DNA from 4 places in the Alteromonas sp. 4NH20-0104 genome. Region 4 is predicted to be linked to each of the others. Evidence: predicted binding sites of a transcription regulator. Region 4 holds the regulator's gene; each other region holds the start of a gene.
What was found. Region 4 encodes sigma-54, which starts transcription at its own class of promoters, with help from an activator protein. Its sites were predicted from a motif close to GTTGGCACGNNNNTNGNNT; they were not measured.
Positions count from the first base shown of each region.

Region 1: a site for sigma-54 is predicted at 3,186-3,204, ahead of AC27IB_RS05730 (PEP-CTERM sorting domain-containing protein). Genes of this name have one in related genera too.
Region 2: a site for sigma-54 is predicted at 2,690-2,708, ahead of AC27IB_RS06675 (DUF4168 domain-containing protein). Genes of this name have one in related genera too.
Region 3: a site for sigma-54 is predicted at 2,403-2,421, ahead of AC27IB_RS00885 (DUF3192 domain-containing protein). Genes of this name have one in related genera too.

Region 1 covers NZ_BAAJLP010000006.1:5,443-10,464, reverse strand. The annotation lists gene pdsS (proteobacterial dedicated sortase system histidine kinase) at 1-1,747, shown strand, start outside; gene AC27IB_RS05735 (hypothetical protein) at 1,764-2,198, shown strand; gene AC27IB_RS05730 (PEP-CTERM sorting domain-containing protein) at 2,485-3,132, opposite strand; gene AC27IB_RS05725 (CNNM domain-containing protein) at 3,452-4,531, opposite strand; gene AC27IB_RS05720 (carbon starvation CstA family protein) at 4,867-5,022, opposite strand, start outside.
Region 2 covers NZ_BAAJLP010000007.1:12,671-17,692, reverse strand. The annotation lists gene AC27IB_RS06685 (MurR/RpiR family transcriptional regulator) at 1-580, shown strand, start outside; gene pyk (pyruvate kinase) at 875-2,311, shown strand; gene AC27IB_RS06675 (DUF4168 domain-containing protein) at 2,762-3,166, shown strand; gene AC27IB_RS06670 (NAD(P)H nitroreductase) at 3,238-3,789, opposite strand; gene AC27IB_RS06665 (HvfX family Cu-binding RiPP maturation protein) at 3,902-4,474, opposite strand; gene AC27IB_RS06660 (hypothetical protein) at 4,582-4,770, shown strand; gene sppA (signal peptide peptidase SppA) at 4,861-5,022, shown strand, end outside.
Region 3 covers NZ_BAAJLP010000001.1:186,198-191,219, forward strand. The annotation lists gene AC27IB_RS00875 (sensor histidine kinase) at 1-761, opposite strand, end outside; gene AC27IB_RS00880 (GNAT family N-acetyltransferase) at 890-1,528, opposite strand; gene AC27IB_RS00885 (DUF3192 domain-containing protein) at 1,878-2,240, opposite strand; gene AC27IB_RS00890 (hypothetical protein) at 2,455-2,739, shown strand; gene syd (SecY-interacting protein) at 2,741-3,289, opposite strand; gene queF (NADPH-dependent 7-cyano-7-deazaguanine reductase QueF) at 3,415-4,257, shown strand; gene AC27IB_RS00905 (GGDEF domain-containing protein) at 4,301-5,022, shown strand, end outside.
Region 4 covers NZ_BAAJLP010000033.1:10,024-15,045, reverse strand. The annotation lists gene AC27IB_RS19445 (HPr family phosphocarrier protein) at 1-140, opposite strand, end outside; gene rapZ (RNase adapter RapZ) at 140-985, opposite strand; gene ptsN (PTS IIA-like nitrogen regulatory protein PtsN) at 1,009-1,467, opposite strand; gene hpf (ribosome hibernation promoting factor) at 1,483-1,770, opposite strand; gene AC27IB_RS19425 (RNA polymerase factor sigma-54) at 1,795-3,273, opposite strand; gene lptB (LPS export ABC transporter ATP-binding protein) at 3,341-4,066, opposite strand; gene lptA (lipopolysaccharide transport periplasmic protein LptA) at 4,063-4,635, opposite strand; gene lptC (LPS export ABC transporter periplasmic protein LptC) at 4,604-5,022, opposite strand, start outside.

The DNA.
Region 1 (5,022 bases), on a different contig from region 4:
TGCGGTTACTGATGACAAGGTAGTCTTCCGCGCGCCGAATAGTCTGAGCGTCGACCGTTCAGACCACCTGCTGATTGGTATGCTGGATGCTCAGGATACCCTGCATCGCTACATTATTTCACCTTACGACTCCGGCTGGGTAAATGCTTACCAACTCGACGAAGATCCGCGTCGTTTCAGGGCCGTTAACAATGCGCTGGAAATTCAGGGACGCTGGGAAATGACCAGCACCGGGTATAACGTTGAGCTCCGTTTTCCTATCACCATGACCTCCGGTGCCCTGGCATTTGCCATCGTGGATGTCGACGATCCGCTCACTCGTAACAAACAGTATGCAGTGGGCACCGCTAATCCGAACCAAAGTGATGACCTCGGCACCGTAGTCACCCCCTCTCCGGAAATAGAGCGAATTCTCTCGGGACTGCGCTATGCCGACTCCCGGGTTTGGGTCATCGACAAACATAAGCGGGTGCTGGCCCGCTCGGGCTCTATTCATTCGTCTCCTGGGTTTAACGCAGGCAGTCAGGAAAATCATAGTCAGGGTTGGTGGCACTATATCGAACAACAGTGGTTACTGCCGCTGTATTATCAGATTCTCACTCGTCCGCCGGGCGATTTCGTAGACGAACTGGCTGATGCCTACGCACTGGCAGGTAAAGATATCAATCACGCCCTCAATGGCCAGCCGGATTCACTATGGCGACTAACGCCGGATAACAAAGCGGTGATCCTGTCTGCCGCCTACCCGATTTATATTGGTGACTCGGTCATGGGCGCCGTTGTGGTGGAGCAAACCACACATGGTATTCGCACGCTGCGAAACCGCGCTCTGGAACAGCTTTTCCATGTCATCCTGGCCGTGATGCTATTAGGCACCCTGGGCTTACTGATGTTCGCTCACCGGATTTCCAGCCGGATACGCAATCTACGTGATGACACTGAAGCGGTAATCGACTCCAATGGCAAAATTATTGGCAGTTTACCGCCGTCTCGTCATGGCGATGAAATTGGCGATTTATCACGCTCTTTCAGTGCTGTACTGAGTCGGCTCCAGCAATACAACTCGTATCTGGAAAATATGGCTTCCCGTCTTTCCCATGAATTGCGTACGCCTATCGCAGTGGTACGTTCTTCGTTAGATACCCTGACTGAAGTACAGGATCCGGCTCAGCAGCAGGTATTTTTAAGCCGCGCACTTTCGGGGATCAGCCGTTTGAGCAGTATTCTTAACAGCATGAGTGAGGCCACCCGGCTGGAGCAAATGATCAGTCAGGAAGACACTGAACGCTTCGATATTATTAAAGTCGTTGGTGGCTGTGTGGAAGGTTACCAGCATGCTTACCCCCATCGGCAGTTTGCACTGAAACTGAGTTGCGAAAAGGCCCAGCTCAACGGTTCGCCGGATCTGATAGCGCAAATGCTGGATAAAATCATAGCCAATGCGGTGGAATTCAGCCAGCCAGAGAGTACCATTGCCCTGCATATGTGGCAGGAACAACGCACGGTTAAACTCAGTATTACCAATACCGGCCCACTGTTACCCAAGGGAATGCATCAGCAACTGACCCAGTCTATGGTATCGGTAAGAGCAGAAGGTAACAGCGCCGATGGTCCGCCTCATTTAGGCTTAGGCTTGTATATTGCCAATATGATTGTAGCCTTTCATAAGGGTAGAATTGAGCTTCAGGATTTACCGGATAATACCGGGGTGTGTGTGGTTATTTCATTGCCGGTCACGCCGAACTAATCAAAAGGGCGAAAGAATGAGTGAAGCCGATCCGCGAATTATCGCACTGGAAACGCAGTTTAGTCACTTACATGTACAGTTGTTTGATACCTTTAGTCACGCGCAGTCAGCCGTGATGACGGTAATGCAGACCGGCCGGGATATTGACCGTAATCACGATGACTTTCAGCAGCTTAAACGTGATTTTGAAGTGACGGTTGCGATGTATCAGGGCGCCGATAAGGCAATGCAGGAAAAGATAACCGCCACCCGAAAACTGGCAGATAATCACCAGACCACCAATGTACACCTGACCCAGGTTTGGGCTGCCGCGGTTTCTGCTTTGTCGTGCGATCGCATGCTGGCTCTGATCCCGCAAGACCTGCTGGCCGATCCATCGGTAGCCGGCGAATTACAGCAAAAGCATCAGGCGCATCTGGCCATGTGGCAGCAGCGATTGGACAACCCCTAGTCTGCAATTAAAGCGCTCAGCAACTTTTGTTTAATTTTGTATATGGTTACGCAGAGTTAAAGTGAAAGGTAAAAATACAAGAGGCATTGCGCTCTTCATTATTTTGTTACTTTCTGATGTGCTGGTTATAGTTGGTGTTGTTCACGTGAACAGAAACTACAGTAAGAACACTGAGTCAAATAACTCTGGCTAGTGAGTTGCCGCTGAGTAACGACTAATCACCAACCAGATTGTTCCTTCTTTGATCATATCAAATACCGTCAGGTCGGTACCTGATTACGTCGCTCTACGCTTGCTTTGTCTTGCGACGTGCAACTAAAAGTCCACAGAGCCCTAACATCAGGACCGGCAAGCTAGCAGGAGCGGGAACGCTCTCGACTGATGGATCAGTAGCGGATATCGTTAGGTTTACACGGCTGATGCTGCCGCCACTTTCTGTCCAGACTCCCATCCCTGCAACGCTGGCTGATGAGCCGATAACGTTTTGTGTTCCAAAACGAGTAAGCACAACAGAATTACCTAAAATCGACGAAGTATAGGGAGAAGTACCATAAGAATTAACATCACCTCTGTTCCCCAATACGCCAATCACGTCGCCCATTTCTACTTGAATGGCCAAATCACTGATTGCTGTGGCCTGGTTACGTACCTCAAACAGAATATCATACACGTCGGTTGACGATGACCATGAAGGGGGTACAGATGGAAGTCGTAAAATGGAAGTGGCAAAGTTTGCAGTCGACGCGTCAGTTGGGACGTCAATACCTACAATCCAGAAATCAACCGGTGCTGTAAACCAGAATCCTCTGACATTGCCTGAAAAATTACTGTTGTGGGAACCTACATCGATAGTTTCGGTCGACGTTGTCATTAACGACGCGTGAGCGCCACCAACAGACATAATGAAACACCAGATTAAAAATAACTTCTTCATTTTCTACTTCCTGCCTTGTCAATATACTGCCAACGGATTGTTGCAATCCAGTTATACATAAATCAGGCCAGCTTTAATTCGCTTTGCATGATTAACCAGGTAAGTTTGCAATTAGAAACCAAAGCAGGAGAGTTAACGCCTTGTAGAATTTAAAAATTATTTTATTAGAGGTAATTTATTGAAATATAAATAACCTCATGGTTTGATGATATTAGGTACCGCCAACACCAACCGATACATCGTTTTTGTAAAGAAAACCGACATCAAAAAAGCTTTTTATAAAAGCCTTATCATCAGGCTGTAATTGTTGCATTTATAATTACTTACGAGCTGCCGACGTCATGCTGCTGTCGGGCACATTTTTGAGCATCATCAGCTGTTTTCGACGATGCATCACATAGGCCAGCCGACGCATACTGACATTGGTATCCTTTTCATCCTCGATATCCACACCCAGTAATCTTTCGAGCAAATCTTCGAGCGTCAGGATCCCTTCCAGACCACCGTACTCATCAACAACCAGCACAATATGCACGTGATTTTTAATAAACTGGTCAAATGTGGATGATAGCGGCATAGAACTCAGCACGGTCACCATGCTCATACGGTATTGCGACAACAGGTTATCGCCATGACCTTTTGCCTGGGCAACCAACAAATCGGACCGCATAACAAAGCCGGTGATTTGCTCAGAGTCATCCTCTTCGTAAATAGGAATGCGAGAGTACTTAATACTCCCGTGTTTATGAAAAAACTCGGTGATGGTGAGGGTTTCCGGCACCGAAAAAACCTGCGTGCGGTGTGTAATAGCATCCTTCACAGCCAGTTCGTTGAGGGTCAGTAAACTCTTCATGAAAGAGGCTTCATGTTCGTTTAGTTGTCCTTCTTCTCCACTGAGTTCTGCCATCGCATGCAGTTCAGCACGGTTAAGTCCGCGCAACGGACTTTCCTCTTTAAAACCTTTGGTTAACCATTCTGACATTTTCACAAAGGGGTATAACAACACAACCAGGTACTTCAGAAAATAAGCAGTAACCGGTGCCAGAGAGCGCCAGAAAGTCGCCCCCAGTGTTTTGGGTATAATTTCCGAAAAGATCAGAATCAACAACGTCAGAATAGCCGAAATAAGGCCCAGGTAAGCATCACCAAACACTATCGCTGCCTGGGCACCGGCTCCTGCCGCCCCCATGGTGTGGGCAATGGTATTTAACGTCAGTATGGCTGATAACGGTCGGTTAATGTCTTCGGTAAGATGGCGAAGCACCGCACCACTGGGCTTCTGCTCTTTTTCAAGAACAGAGATATAGGCTGAAGAAACGCTCAGGATCACCGCCTCAGCGATGGAACACAAGAATGAAAATCCCAGTGCGATAATCACGTAAACGAGCAATAAAATCATGTAAAGCAGTCCATTGAATCAAGTGTACAAAGGGTATTATGAGGCCTTATACGATGGATACAAGCACAGTAGACGGTAACAAACTATCTAATACCAAAGAATAATTAACAAAATCAAACCGGCTTGTTACATTATAGTTACATTCGATGGAAAAGAGGTTCGAATTATGGCTAAAGCTAAATTGTCAGATCAAGTTTCACTGGTGTTATATTCTGTTTCGTTAATGATCATTACTGCGGGTGTTTTTAACGCATATCTCTGAACGTATCGCCATTAGGTATACGTTGCTAGCACAAAAAGTTAAAAGCCGTCAGATTCTCTGACGGCTTTTTTCATCAGGCCGATTGCCGTTTGAATTTTCGAATCACCGACCACGATTCCAGCATCACCAGTACACTAACGATCAGTACTACCGCATCCAAAAGAACCAGCAGATAGTTACCGTCAAGATAATACTCTTTTAGCTTAATAATCCCCGCCAGGAACGCCAT
Region 2 (5,022 bases), on a different contig from region 4:
ATATACAAATAAGATATTCGAATCCACTATGGCGTCGCTGGAAGTCGCCCGTCAGTCAGTCTGTGTGAACACCGTAAACCGGGTTGTCGACCTGCTCACTCAGGCACAACGTATTTCTTTCTTTGGCCTGGGCGCATCAGCGTCAGTGGCACACGATGCACTGAATAAATTTTTCCGCTTCAATGTGCCGGTGGTTTATTTTGAAGATATTCTGATGCAACGCATGAGCTGCATGAACTGTAGCTCTGGCGACGTGGTTATGTTGTTTTCACACACCGGCCGAACAAAAAGCCTGGTAGAAATTGCTCAGATTGCCAAAGCCAATGATGCCACAGTGGTCGGCATTACGTCGGCCGACAGTCCACTGGCTAATGAGTGTACCTACGTATTGTCGCTGGAAGTGCCTGAAGACACTGACATGTATATGCCCATGGCGTCGCGTATTGCTCAGCTAACCCTTATCGACGTGCTCGCTACCGGTTTTACCTTGCGTCGCGGCAATAAATTTCGTGAAAACCTCAAGCGCGTGAAAGATACTTTGCGTGGTTCGCGGTTTGAAAAGCGCGGCAACGATGCCTGATCGGTAACAGTGGGCAGGCTCACCTGCCCGCTTCTTATCAATTCCTGATAAATTTTTTATTTTTCAATCATTCCCTTCCATTCCCCGCACCAATGCGCTGCATCAGGGCCTGGCGGTTCATTTGTGTTACTTTTTATTGCCACAGCTGTTCAGACCATTATAAAGAATCTTTAATCAACCATTCACAATTTGGTCAAATTCGTCTACTATTTTGTAATTAAATTACGAAATAGATTTTCAGCTATACTTAATCACTGGGTGTCCCACATAAACTATTAACAAGCGATAACAGACATGACTAGAAGAACGAAAATCCTGGCTACACTAGGTCCTGCTACAGACACGCAAGAAAAAATTGAAGCGATTATTGCCGCCGGAGCAAACGTAGTACGCATGAATTTTTCCCATGGCCAGGCCGAAGATCACATTGAGCGCGCCAAGCGTGTCCGCGCTGCCGCCACTAAACTGGGTAAATACGTTGCTATTTTAGGCGACTTGCAAGGACCGAAGATCCGGGTTTCACGTTTTGCCAACGATAAAGTGTTCCTTACTGAAGGCGACCCGTTTGTACTGGATGCAGAACTGGATCGTGACGCCGGTAATGAACAACAGGTTGGTATCGACTATAAGGCACTGCCTGACGACGTCAGCCCGGGCGATATCCTGTTACTGGATGACGGTCGCATACAGCTTCAGGTGACCGGCGTTGAGGGCCGTAAGGTACTCACTAAGGTAACGGTTGGCGGTAAACTGTCTAACAACAAAGGGATTAATCGTCTCGGTGGTGGTTTGTCAGCAGAAGCACTGACTGAAAAAGACAAGCGAGACATTCTGACTGCCGCTGAAATCGGCGTAGATTATCTGGCTGTTTCTTTCCCACGCAGCGGTGCAGATCTGAATTATGCCCGCGAACTGGCTGAAGCCGCTGGTTGTAAAGCCAAAATTTGCGCCAAGGTAGAACGTGCTGAGGCAGTGGCCACCGATGAAGCCATCGATGACATTATCAGTGCCTCTGACGCAGTAATGGTTGCCCGTGGTGATTTGGGTGTTGAAATTGGTGATGCCGAGTTGGTTGGTGTACAGAAAAAGCTGATCGCCCGCTCACGTCAGTTAAATAAAGTAGTCATTACTGCCACTCAGATGATGGAGTCGATGATTGAAAGCCCGATGCCTACTCGTGCAGAAGTGATGGACGTAGCGAACGCCGTACTCGATGGTACCGATGCCGTGATGCTGTCAGCAGAAACCGCCGCGGGCAGCTTTCCGGTAGAAACCGTTAAAGCGATGGCGCGGGTTTGTGAAGGTGCAGAAACCCACCCGAGCGTTAAAATCTCTAAACATCGTATGGACGAACTCTTTGGTTCAGTGCACGAGACTATTGCTTTATCAGCCGTTTATGCCGCTAACCACTTACCGGGCGTAAAGGCTATTGTAGGCTTAACAGAAAGTGGCAGCACGCCGCGTCTGATGTCGCGTATCACCACTACCCTGCCTATTGTTGCTATGTCACGTCACGAAGAAACGCTTAACCTGATGGCGTTATACCGTGGCGTAAAACCGGTTTTCTTTGACTCTCGCGACAGCGCACCAGGTGAGCTGCGTAAAGATGTCGTCGCTCTGCTGAAAGAGAAAAACCTGGTGGAGAACGGTGATATAGTGATCCTGACCCATGGTGACCGCATGGAAACCATCGGCGCCACTGACGCGATAAAAATTATCGTAGTTGAGTAAGACGAGTAAGACGAGTAATATGCTGATGCCGGAAACGCCAATGGCGTTTTCAGGCGTCGCTATTAACTCTACTCCGTAACCATCTAATCCCCTGCCCCGTAACATTTTCAACAATCACCAGAGCACCCGACAACCATTACTCCCCAACATATTCTTGCCAGTTACAGCTTAAGCGACTTGTTAGCGCTTGTAATTATCAACAAAAGTCACCTGCCACTGGCGCTGTCATAAAATTAAAGCCAATGCCCATGTAATTTTGCCTGCCATGCATGCTGTTACCGTGAAAAATTGCGACACATTTAGAAAGCATAACCAGCCTGCGCTTGGAAAATTACGCTAAAAACATAATAAACTATTGTTTATATTGATGAATTACAACCTGGCATAGCACTCGCTTTATACATTATGACATTCCCCGTAATGGGGTCATTCATCAAATTGGAGTGTATTATGACACCACTTGCAAAACTCATTGCCTTAACGCTATCTCTTACCACCGGCGCAGTTTCTTCGGTTTACGCAGCCCAGAAAGTGCAGGACAACGAAAAAGCAATAACTCAAATTCAGACTTCTGTTGAACAACAACCGTTTGATGACTCAACGTTAGAAAAATTTACCGTGGCGATGTATGCAGTACAAGATGTCGCGAAAGCGTTTGAGGTTAAATTACAGCAAGCGCAATCCACCGAAAAACAGCAACAACTGCAAACCAACGCACGTGAGGCGATGGTGGATGAAATAGAACAAGCGGGTCTTGAGGTAAAAACCTATACCACTATCGCTCAGCTGGTGCGTCAGGATGAAGTGCTTCGCCAACGTGTGATGAACATCGTTAACGACCAGGATAATAGCTAGGTTTTTCCTTTTGCAATGCGCCGCCTGTCGGCGGCGCTTTTTCTGTGTAAATGTCTGGGCCAGAGTGGCCGTTATGCGAATACCGTAAAGTAGTCTTGCGGTTCTAATGCAGGCTTAGGTCCGGCGTCCTGTGCTGGCGTACCCAGATATAAGAAGCCAACAATTTCGTTATCGGCAGACACACCCAGCCCTTCTTTTACAATATTGCAATGGGCATATTCGCCGGTGCGCCACATGCCCTGAAAGCCCTGGGCAACAGCCGCCATTTGCATGGCCATCGCCGCACAACTGGCCGAGGCGAACTGTTCTACCTGAGGCACTTTTTCGTGCTCCTGATAGGCCGTTGTGATCACAATAATCATGGGCGCACGGGTGGGTAACTGCGGCGCGCGCTGAATTTCACGCTCCGTTTTATCATTATCAATAGCGGACTGCTCAAACAACGCACCGAGCTTGTTGAGCCCTTCGCCCTCACACACAATAAATCGCCATGGCTTAAGGGCCGCGTGATCCGGCGCTCGCAAAGCTGCGCGTTTAATATTATCCAACGCCTCACCGGCCGGTGCCGGCGAGGTTAATCGGGGCTGTGAGCGACGATTGATAACAAGATCCAGTGCATCCATAGTGCTCTCCTTCTGGCAAAATAATGAGTATACCCGTGCTGATACGGGCTATTTCACAAAAAGACCAGCATACTGACAAGTCGTTTTAGTGCAATCCCTGCAACATAATTTATTAGCGCTTAAAATGCCCCGCGAGATAATAATCAACACTCACATAACGTCCGCCACCAAAGCAAAACAGCACCATGAGCATAATGAAATACGTAGCGGCGAACTCTATCCCGTTATTCAGGATCACAAAGTTACCACTGGACGTCAGCCAGTCGATATAACCGTGCTCGTTGAGAATAGCCTTAGCTGCAGAGAGCTTCTCAGGGGCCGCCATCACCGACTCATTCGTTAACAGCGTACCATCGGCCAGCCAGCTGCCGGCATCGGCGATGGCAGGCCACCCGTGCTGCCAGTGAACGGTAATCATGGCCACCATCATGGTAATCATTAACGGAATGGCGGTTAACCGTGTGGCAAAGCCAAACACCAGAAATACAGCTCCAATAAACTCACTTAGTGCAGCCAGTCCGGCCATCAGGAATGGCAGCGGTAAGCCCAACCCGTAATCCGGATTACCAAACCAGTCTACCGTGCTCTCAAAATTAACCAGTTTCTGCCAGCCCGCCTGCGCCATCACCGGAGCCAGGTATAACCTTGTCAGTAGCAAGGGAATACCGCTCAGGGATGCCGCCATCCCATTTAATTTAGTATTTAACTTACGGATAATTGCGCTCACTCCGGTTTACCTCAATAATGCGAATTACGATAAAGACCGTGAGTTAAGGTTATTTCTTTCAATCAATGAGCCGTTTTTCTCAGTTAATGCAACAAGGCCAGAGTAAGGTAAATTACAGGCAACGTCAGGGGCGCTTGCTGATGACTCTGTCTGATGAACAGCACAAAGCCATCGCGAAATTACTACAACACTGGTTGGATGGCAGTACATCACCATCTACAAAAGAGAATGCCGGCAAAAAGCGTCAGAGATAACGGCAATAACATTTCATTACAAAATTAACTCGCGATAATTTTTTGAATCGATAACATTAGACTGTTGTGTAAATTAGGTAAGTAGTCAATATGGCCGAAAAAAGTAAAAGCTGGACCAAAGCTCTGTTTGTGGGGTTATGGACCGCCCTGAATTTTTGTCGAAAATTATTTTTCAATGTTGTGTTTCTGGTCATTATTATCGGTATTATCGCCGTTGCCAGTCGCGAAGAAAGTGTTCCTCAGGTAACGCCC
Region 3 (5,022 bases), on a different contig from region 4:
GCTTTTTCAAGACGCATGTTTTCACGCATTTCGCGCAGGGTATCGCGGCTTTCGCCATTGGCAACCGCATCAAAATACGTACTGAGTTTATCGGTGTAGCGTCGCAATACGTGCATGTTGCCATACACAAAGCTAATGGGGTTATTGAGTTCATGAGCAACCCCTGCGACCAGGCGTCCCAGAGAGGCCATCTTTTCCGACTGGATTAGCCGTTGTTGAGCAAGTTGTAACTCCGCATGGGCAATATTGAGCTCTTTATAGGCACGTTGCAGTTCACCTAACGGTCTTCCCACCAGCACCATGCCCACCGATTTACCACGGTGATTTAGGCGTGCAGTGCAGTTAACCGATAGCGGCACGTTACCCGACTTACCCTGTAGCTCGAGTTCGTAATCCCTGACGGATTGCACTCGAAGTCGATCGCGAAAAGCCTGAACCTTGTCATGCAGTTCTGGCGCAATAAAAGTAAGAATAGAGCGCCCGATGAGGGCCGATTCAGACTCCCCTACCAATTCGGTGAGCGCCCGGTTAACGCCTTCGATAATGCCATCGTTATCACAGACAATTAGCACGTCGTTCATGGCACTTTGGATGCTGTCAGAAAAGCTTTTCGCCTCTTCCAGTTCGACGTTTTTCTCTTCGACTTCCACCTGAGAGTGCACTAAATCGGCGTAGGCCTCATCCATTTTCTGGATGACACTTACCCAGGCATCTTCATTCTGAATGGTGGTAACCGGATCAAAATCTAAGGAGTCGGTCATATCGGCAGATTATGATTATCAATACAGGCACTATACCTGACGGGACTCACCCCGCAAGACCAGCATTTAAAAATTTGACTAAAGGCAAGGCACTGCATTCGCCCTGCCTGACATGATAGCGAGCTAAACTAAGGCCGTGGACGAAACATCACCTGACCAGTTTTATTGGCAATTTCTACCTGTGCCACTTTCTGATAGAAACCATCAGCGAAAAAGGTTTCATATTTAGGCACAGTAACAAACACGCCTACGCCTTCGGAGTCCCGGTGCTCCAGTAACACACTGTCGATAGCCCGCATCAGCAGATGGCCCAGACCATGTGACTGGTAATCCGGATGGACGGCAATAAAAGACAATAAATGATACTTTTCAGCCGGCATGGCTGAACGAATTTTTTCTTCTTTCTCAAGCATTTGCCGAGTACCGTAATAGCCGGTTGTCAGCAACATTTTTAACCGCCAGTGCCAGTATCTGCCTGCGCCGGCAGCGTTGTCTGGCCCGGTGAGGCAAGCCACCGATAATAAACGCCCCTCATCAAACAAACCAATGATAGGTTGCTCTGCTTCCCAGAATGCCGTGAGCTCCTCCCGAATAGCCGAGCGCAGGCGTGATTCATAGCCCTCTTTTTCACTTTGGAAAATCTGTAAAAATATTGGATCGTCGTGGTAGGCGTTATAAATAATTGATGCTGCGATTTTCAGATCTTCCGCTGATAAATACGCTGCTCTGATTTTATCCAGGTTCTGTTGAATTTCCGCTTGTACCATAGCCTGTCTCCCGTGTTGTGGTGATGCGTAAACGCCATATTTTGCGACCCAGGCCGCCCTCTCACTCAACCACTGCTAACTGCGCTGCAGTGAACTGAAAACAACAAGATTGGTTTAAAGAGTTACGTAGTAGACGCACAAAAAGTGCATCAGTTCCCAACTCTAGCCGAAAAAATAACACCCTGTAAATATGTTGTTAACAATATTTATACATTTAAACAAAGGAAGTTAAACAAACAGACTGTGGTAGCGCCAGGTCAAACCATAGCCACCAGCATGGCAAAACGCATCAAGCCTGATAAACAGAGGTCTATCAGGCTTGCCAGGATAAGTGGGTTACGAGCTTGAGTTAGATTTTACGCACGGCCTCTTCGCCCCACCCAATTAAGCGGTTGTCTTTAAAGACCAGCGGCGTGCACTCGTCTTTCGTTGTGATACCGTCATCCTCGGTACGCTGAGTGCGGTAGTAAAGGATACGATAAACATGGTCACCTTCGCCGACCATTTCGTTGAAATCTGCTACACCCATTTTGCGTGTGACATCTTCAAAATGTGCACTCACTTCGAGATTGCTGATATGTTTACGATTGTTATATTCGCGCTGCTCCCAGCTGGCCTGATAATGTTCACGATCATCATCCCCTACTGAGATAATACAGCCAGACAATAACATTGGTGCCAGCAGCGCAGTACAAAGCATTAATTTTTTCATAGTGGTTCCCTGTTGAAAAATAATAAGTCACTAATGAACTTCTGGTAATCAAGAATAAGGCCAATTATAACCCTTTGATTTTTATAGAAGTTAAAAAATAACCACTTGGCGCAACGGCCAACTATAGGTATGATTAGCGAAATTTTCGTTGTTTTGACTAACCTTCAGTTGGCGTGCCAGTCTGAGGTTGACGCCATCAGTTGAGAGTGACTCCATGACATCCAAAGAAAACCATAAATCCCTGGTCGAAATCTGCCATGCGCTGGCTGCCGATGGCTTAACTCCGGGGGTCGGCTTACTGCGCGGCAGAGCGCCTTTTAAGGTCAGTGTGCTGGATGCCATTGAAGCGATAAAAGTCTTTAACCAGCAGAACGAACTAGCCAAAGCCGAGCCCAAAATAGCCAGTGAAAAAGAGCGAATCACAGCGCTGGAGAAACGGGTGGAACAGTTAGAACAGGCGCTCGCGGTAATGGAAAGCCGATTAGCTAAGCTAAGTTAACTTAACCTGCTGCCGACAGCCCGTCGATAAAGGTCGCCAGATCCGGAGCCAGACAGCGGCTTGGCAGTTTACCAACCTGTTCCAGTACGACTTCCCCCGAGGCATTGTCGACAGACAAAATAAAGTCATCCTCATCGGTCAGGCCGAAAAATAACGTTGGCGGCTGTTTCAACCGTTGCTTCATTAACAGATGACCAATCAGGTTTTGTTGCAGCCGCTCGAAATCGGCTTCACTGCAAACCTGCAGAAGTTCGCAATTGCCCTGCTCCGCTTTAACCGGCAGGTTAAAGCTCCAGTATGTTGTAAAGTATTTACAGAACTGCTCGTTGAGGGTTATGTGCAGCGCGTTTTCAATATTGGCAAAGGTGTATTCCTTTTCCATTGGCACCGGCTGCCAGGCACAAAGCTCCCCCTCACTGGCATTGCCGATGTAACAGGGTGAGGTTAATTGCGGCTCGAACTCAGTCATCATTAACTGTGGAGAGGCTGCCGCAGCCTGTTGTAAATCGCGCATTAATTTATGCAATGATTGTTGAACTATATTCTCCATTGCTATTCCATATCAGTTATACTAAACCTCTATAGTAAAGAATTTATGGCACTTTAAACACCAGCTTGGCATATTGAATGCGCGTGCCATGATCAATCAGTGATAAAAAACCGTTACAGGACAGCATGACAGTAAAGCACTCTTCGTCACCGTCTCTTCCCGCCAACCTGACACTGGGTCAGAAGGTTGACTACATCGAGCAGTACACCCCCGAACTGTTACAGGGCGTGCCTCGCACTCTTAGCCGCGATCAAATTGGCGTTTCCCAGCCTTTACCGTTCGTTGGCGTGGATATCTGGAATGGCTATGAACTTTCCTGGCTCAACCCCAAAGGCAAGCCACAGGTGGCTATTTTGCAATGCCGGGTGCCCATCGACTCGCAAAACCTGATCGAATCCAAGTCGTTTAAACTGTATCTCAATAGCTTCAACCAGTCTGTTTTCACTTCTGCAAACGAAGTGGCAGAGCATTTAACGGCTGATTTATCGGCCTGCGCCAAGGCAGATGTAGACGTGCAATTATTTAGCGCGGGGCAATTCCATGAGCTCAGTCTTGGTGAACTCGAAGGCACCGTTATTGATGAATTGGATATTGAAGTTAACGATTACCAGCCAAATCCCGGTCTGCTGAAAACCAGCGATACCCTGGTCAGTGAAACCCTGGTCAGTCATTTACTGAAATCGAATTGCTTGATCACCAGTCAGCCAGATTGGGCCAGTGTACAAATTCATTATGAAGGCGCAGCCATCGACCATGCAGGGTTGCTGGCTTATCTCATTTCATTTCGTCGCCATAACGAATTTCATGAACAGTGTATCGAGCGAATTTTTTGTGATGTAATGAATCACTGCAAGCCGCAAAAGTTGGCAGTCTATGCGCGCTACACTCGCCGGGGGGGGTTAGATATCAATCCGTTACGTGCGAACTTTAATTATACCGTGTCGAATAACCGGCTGGCGCGGCAGTAGCATGCCGGCGGTTTTTTTTGCTAACAAGGAGCTTGCATAACACATGGAAGCGAAACAACTCCAATCGTTGCGTGCCCACAGTGAGCAACTTGCAGGATTCATAGTCCGGCTCACCAGCTATTATGAGGGACTATCGGCTGAGATAGATAAAGAGTTACAATCTCTGCGCGGTCATTTGAGTGGCAAAATTGATTTTACTTTAGCCACGCTTGCGATGAATAAAGTCAGTCAGCTTATCATGCTGGAACCCTACTCAGTGAAAACCCTGACCCAGGCCTGGTTACGGCAACTGGAAGAAGATGTGCAGGCTTTTCAGCGCCTGGTCACTGAACCGACGGCCCGCAGTGAAGCCGCCAAAGCCAGTAGCGCCTTGAAGAAACCGATAAAAGGTATCAGTGGGGTTTTGCCGCTATATCAACAAGTTTTAAAATGCTACAAGTCCGGTATTGGCAGCGGCGAAGACGCAACCGCCGAAAGTCAACCAAACAGTAGAACCGTCCAGCTCAAGCAAAATTTAATCGACGAATTAGGCCAGTTGGTTCAAACCTATATCCGGGTCAATCCGGAAGACGATTATATCGCCTCTCTGCAGGAAAGACTGGGGCAAGGCCTTACCGAAGAAGAGTTACTTAACAGTTGTCTTATTCTGATTCGGGTAATGGTTCAGGAAACGCTCACCGAGGCCAATACTGCCGGAAAAATCATCCAGCGCCTGAACAATGCCCTGGGCAATATTAACGGCGATGTACAATCCAGTATTTCTAA
Region 4 (5,022 bases):
CTGTTGGCATTAGCTTCTTTATCGCCTTTTTTGAGGGTGATCTCGGCATCGAACTGATTAGCCAGTTGTACTAACTGTGTGGCAGCCCGGGCGTGCAGGCCCAGTTTATTGACGATAGTAAGGGTTTTTTCTACACGCATTATCGGTTTAACTCCCGGTGACGAATTTGCACATCCGGATGCTTATCGCCGTATATTTTGGCCAGAGACTGCGCCACAAATACGGAACGATGCTGGCCGCCGGTGCAGCCAATGGCGATGGTCACATAGCTGCGATTATTTCGCTCCAGATGGGGCATCCAGGTATCCAGCAGGTTTTGGATTTGCCAGATAAATTTGGTGACAATGGGCTGCGAGCCCAGAAAAGCTTCTACCGGCGAGTCCAGACCGGTTAAATGTTTTAAGTCAGGCTCCCAGTGCGGGTTAGGTAAAAAGCGGACATCGAATACATAGTCGGCGTCTTTGGGAATACCGTGCTTAAAGCCAAATGACTCAAACACCAGTACCAGTCGGGAGCTTTTCTTACCCAAAATCCGTTCACGGATAAGCTCAGCCAGCTGATGAATCGACAGGTGGTCGGTGTCGATATACAAATCAGCACGCTCTACAATGGGTGCTAACAGCTCTTTTTCTGCCAGAATGGCATCGGCCAGTGACTTGTTCAGTTTTGCCAGCGGATGCAGGCGGCGGGTTTCGCTAAAGCGTTTTACCAGCATGTCGTCGCTGGCATCCAGATAGACAATGGTCATCGACCAGGACGAAGGCAGATAATCAAGGATCTCTACCAGTTCGTCGGGATCTTTAGGCAGGTTGCGAACATCTATACTCACCGCCACCTGGTCGTATTCGTCAACCACCGTATGGGTTAACGTTGGGAGCAGATTAACCGGAATGTTATCAACGCAGTAGTAGCCCAAATCTTCCAGGGCTCTTAGCGCAACCGATTTGCCGGAGCCGGAGCGCCCGCTGATAATAATAAGTTTCATATGTTGTCAGACTCCCTGCCGGACTATTGTGCAGCCTCGTCGCACAGAGCGGCGATAACCTGTTCCTTCGATTCGGCGTTACGGATGGTTTTTACAATACTTTTCTGGCTCAGCTTGCCGGCGATGGTAGCCAGTGTCTGCAAATGACCTTCGGTTTGGGTTTCAGGGACCAGAATGGCAAAAAAGATATCGACCGGTTTATCATCAATGGCGTCGAATGCGATGGCTGGGGTAGTGGTTACCACAACGGCCGTAACCTTGGATAGGTTAGCCAGTCTGCCATGGGGTAAGGCAATGCCATTGCCGATGCCAGTGCTGCCCATTTTTTCCCGGCTTAGCAGTGCATTCAGGGCATCTTCTTTTTGAATTTCAGCGTTGGTTTCGGCAGCAATGTCGCTGATAATTTCTAAAATTCGTTTTTTACTGTTGCACTGGACCGCACATTTAGTGCGATCCAGGCTAACTAAGGCTTGAATATTCATAAGGTTATTTGGGGCCTAGTGCTTTTTAAGCTTTTCCTTATGCTTGATTACCTGACGATCCAGTTTGTCGACCATACTATCTATCGCGGCATACATATCTTGATTTTCTGACGACGCAAATACTTCCGCACCACTTAAATGCATCGTGGCTTCGGCTTTTTGAGAAAGCTTTTCCACGTTGAGGATCACATGCACATTGGATATGTGATCAAAGTGGCGCTCCAGTTTACTAAACTTGGTATCAACATAATTACGCAAAGAATCGGTTATCTCGATGTGATGACCTGTAAGATTTATTTGCATAGTTCGTCTTCCTTATATTTCGGCCTAAATAAGGCTCTTGCGTTGGTTAGACGGTGGAATCGACAAAGATTCCCGGTATTTTGCTATTGTTCGCCGGGCAACTTTAATACCTTGTTCGGCCAACAATTGAGCAATTTTACTGTCGCTTAGTGGTTTACTGGGCTTCTCGGCGGCAACCAGTTTTTTAATCAGTGCGCGGATAGCGGTAGAGGAACATTCTCCGCCAGACTCGGTGGCTACGTGGCTGGAGAAGAAGTATTTCAGTTCAAAGATACCGCGGGGCGTATGCATGTACTTTTGGGTAGTTACCCGCGAAATGGTGGATTCATGCATATCGACCATTTCGGCTACGTCGTTGAGGACCATAGGCTTCATCATTTCCGGGCCGTGCTCAAAAAAGCCCATTTGTTGCTGCACAATACAGTTAGCTACTTTGAGCAATGTTTCATTGCGCGATTCGAGGCTCTTAATGAACCACTTTGCTTCCTGCATGTGGGAGCGAATAAACTGCGAGTCTGAGCTGTTACGGGCTTGTCTGCTCATGGCTGCATACTGCTGGTTTACGCTCAGTTTTGGCAGGCTGTCGGGGTTCAGTTCAACTACCCAACGGCCTTTCTTTTTGGTGACTGACACGTCGGGGATCACATATTCAGATTCCTGCGTGATAAGTGCGCTGCCAGGACGAGGATTCAGGGTTTGCAGTAAACGCATGGCTTCACGCAAATCATCTTCTTTGAGCCGCGATTTACGCATCAGCGTGCGATAATCTTTGCTGCCAAGCAAATCAGCATAGTCTTCAATAAGAATCATTGCTTCCTTAAGCCAGGGCGTTTCGGGAGCAAATTGTTTGAGCTGAACCAGTAGACACTCCTGCGGGGTACGTGAGCCTGAACCAATCGGGTCGAACATCTGAATACGCTTGAGCACGCATTCAATTTCATCAACTTCTACGGGCTCTTCCATATCTTCAGTATTGACGCTCTGCAGGATATCTTCAACCGTAACGGTTAAATAACCGGATTCATCAATGGAATCGATAATGGCAATGGCTATGGCGCGGTCTACATCGCTAAAGGGGGTGAGGCGCATCTGCCACAGCAGGTGATCCTGAATGTTGTCGGTGGTTTCACCCTGAAAAATTTGTTCATCATCAGAAGACGCCGGCCCTGGTGCAGGTGCAGAAGACGCCGAGTAATACTCGTCCCAGGTACTGTCGATAGGCAGTTCATCAGGCAGCTCGTTTTTCTCGAGCGCCTCGTTGGTATCCATGCTGGTGTCGGTGCTGGCTGTTGCTGCGGCATCCGCTTCGGCATCGAGTTTACTTTTCTCAATGGTGTCGTTATCGCTGGTGTCATCAACTTCCAGTAACGGATTTGAATCGAGTGCTTCCTGGATTTCCAGTTGTAAATCCAGGGTCGAAAGTTGCAGCAGTTTAATCGCCTGCTGCAATTGTGGCGTCATAGTAAGTTGTTGACTAAATTTGAGCTGTAAAGATGGTTTCATCTACTTCTGTTCTTAACGCCTTGCTTGTTATTGATAGGGACAAAATTTGTTGTCTTTATGTATCTAACTATAGCCTGAATTGCTCACCCAGGTATACATCCTTGACCTTTTGATTACTTAAAACCTGTTCCGCGGTGCCCTGAGCGATTAATTCACCCTGACTCACAATGTAGGCTTTCTCACAGACGTCGAGGGTTTCCCGGACGTTGTGGTCGGTAATCAAAATACCAATTCCACGATCACGAAGATGTTGTATGATCTTCTTTATATCATTAACCGAAATTGGGTCAACTCCTGCAAAGGGTTCATCAAGCAAAATAAATTTCGGATTAGCGGCCAGCGCCCTGGCAATTTCCACCCGGCGCCGCTCACCACCCGACAAACTCATCCCGGTACTATTACGTATATGGTTAATATTAAATTCATCAAGTAGGGCATCGGCTTCATTTTGCTGTTCGGCAGAATTTAAGTCTTTGCGCGTCTGCAATATTGCCATGATATTGTCAAAAACACTTAACTTTCTGAAAATAGACGCTTCCTGAGGTAAATAACCAATGCCATTACGGGCGCGCTCGTGCATGGGCTGGCGGGTTAAATCCATATCGTCGATGCGGATATCGCCTTTATCCAGTGCTACCAGACCCACAATCATGTAGAAGGTGGTGGTTTTACCGGCCCCATTGGGACCGAGCAAGCCAACAATCTGGCCGGCAGAAACTTCAACGCTGACATCCCTAACTACCTGCCGGGACTTATACGACTTGGCTAAGTGTTTGGCGGTGAGGGTGGTCATTCGTCTTGGTTGTCCTGTTGGTCGTCTTCGCTGCCATTGGCCTTGTTTTCGTCGCGCACGGCTTCAATGTCTTCCAGACTGAAAACGGTGCGTACCCGGCCATCTTCACTGCCGCTGCCATCACCGGTGGCTTTCAGTTGTTCCTTGTCCATGTCGTAAACAATCGTTTCGCCTTTTACCACACTGGTATTCTGGTTTAACTCAGCATCGCCGGATAAAGAAATCGTGCGGTTAGCCACTTCATAACGAATTTCGAATGCCCGGGCTTCGACCACCCGGCCATCGTCTAAGGTCTGGCTGTATACCGCCGGCTTACCGGTAGCAATAAAGATTTCTTTGCCTTTACCGCCGCCTGCTTCAACTTCAACGCGGTCGGCCTGAATGCTTAATGTGCCCTGAGTAACCTGGACGTTATCAATCAGAATGGACTTTTTATTCTTACCATCCAGAAACTGTGATTCAGAAAACACTTCAATGTCTTTCTTGAAATCTGACTTGGCTGCCAGTACCAGCGCCGGCGAGATGGCCAGCGTCAGACTAGTTAGCAGGGGAATAAGTCGTTTGCACATGTTGATTCAACTCATAAGTTTTATTCAATAGGTTGGCGCGAAGTCCGTTACTAAATATCAGGAAATCAGGCCCCGAAATTTCCACCCTGGCGTCAGACACCATGGTTTGTTGGTCCAAATCTATCTCAAGGTAGTCTGTGGTTACACGCTGCACAAAGTCAGCCTGGTTTTTACTCACAATCACTACGTTATTTTCCAGTTGTATCATGTTGTTATCATACAACGTGCCTTCGTCGGCGACTACTTGCCAGGGCGGTTCGCCAGACTCCTGATAAATAGTGTACTGGGGCGCTAAAAACAGGACGAACCCCAGTTGCTCGTAGTTTTCCATGGTTGACGAAAACACTTCGTGCACACGCTGACCCTGTTCATTGTATAACGTGGTGG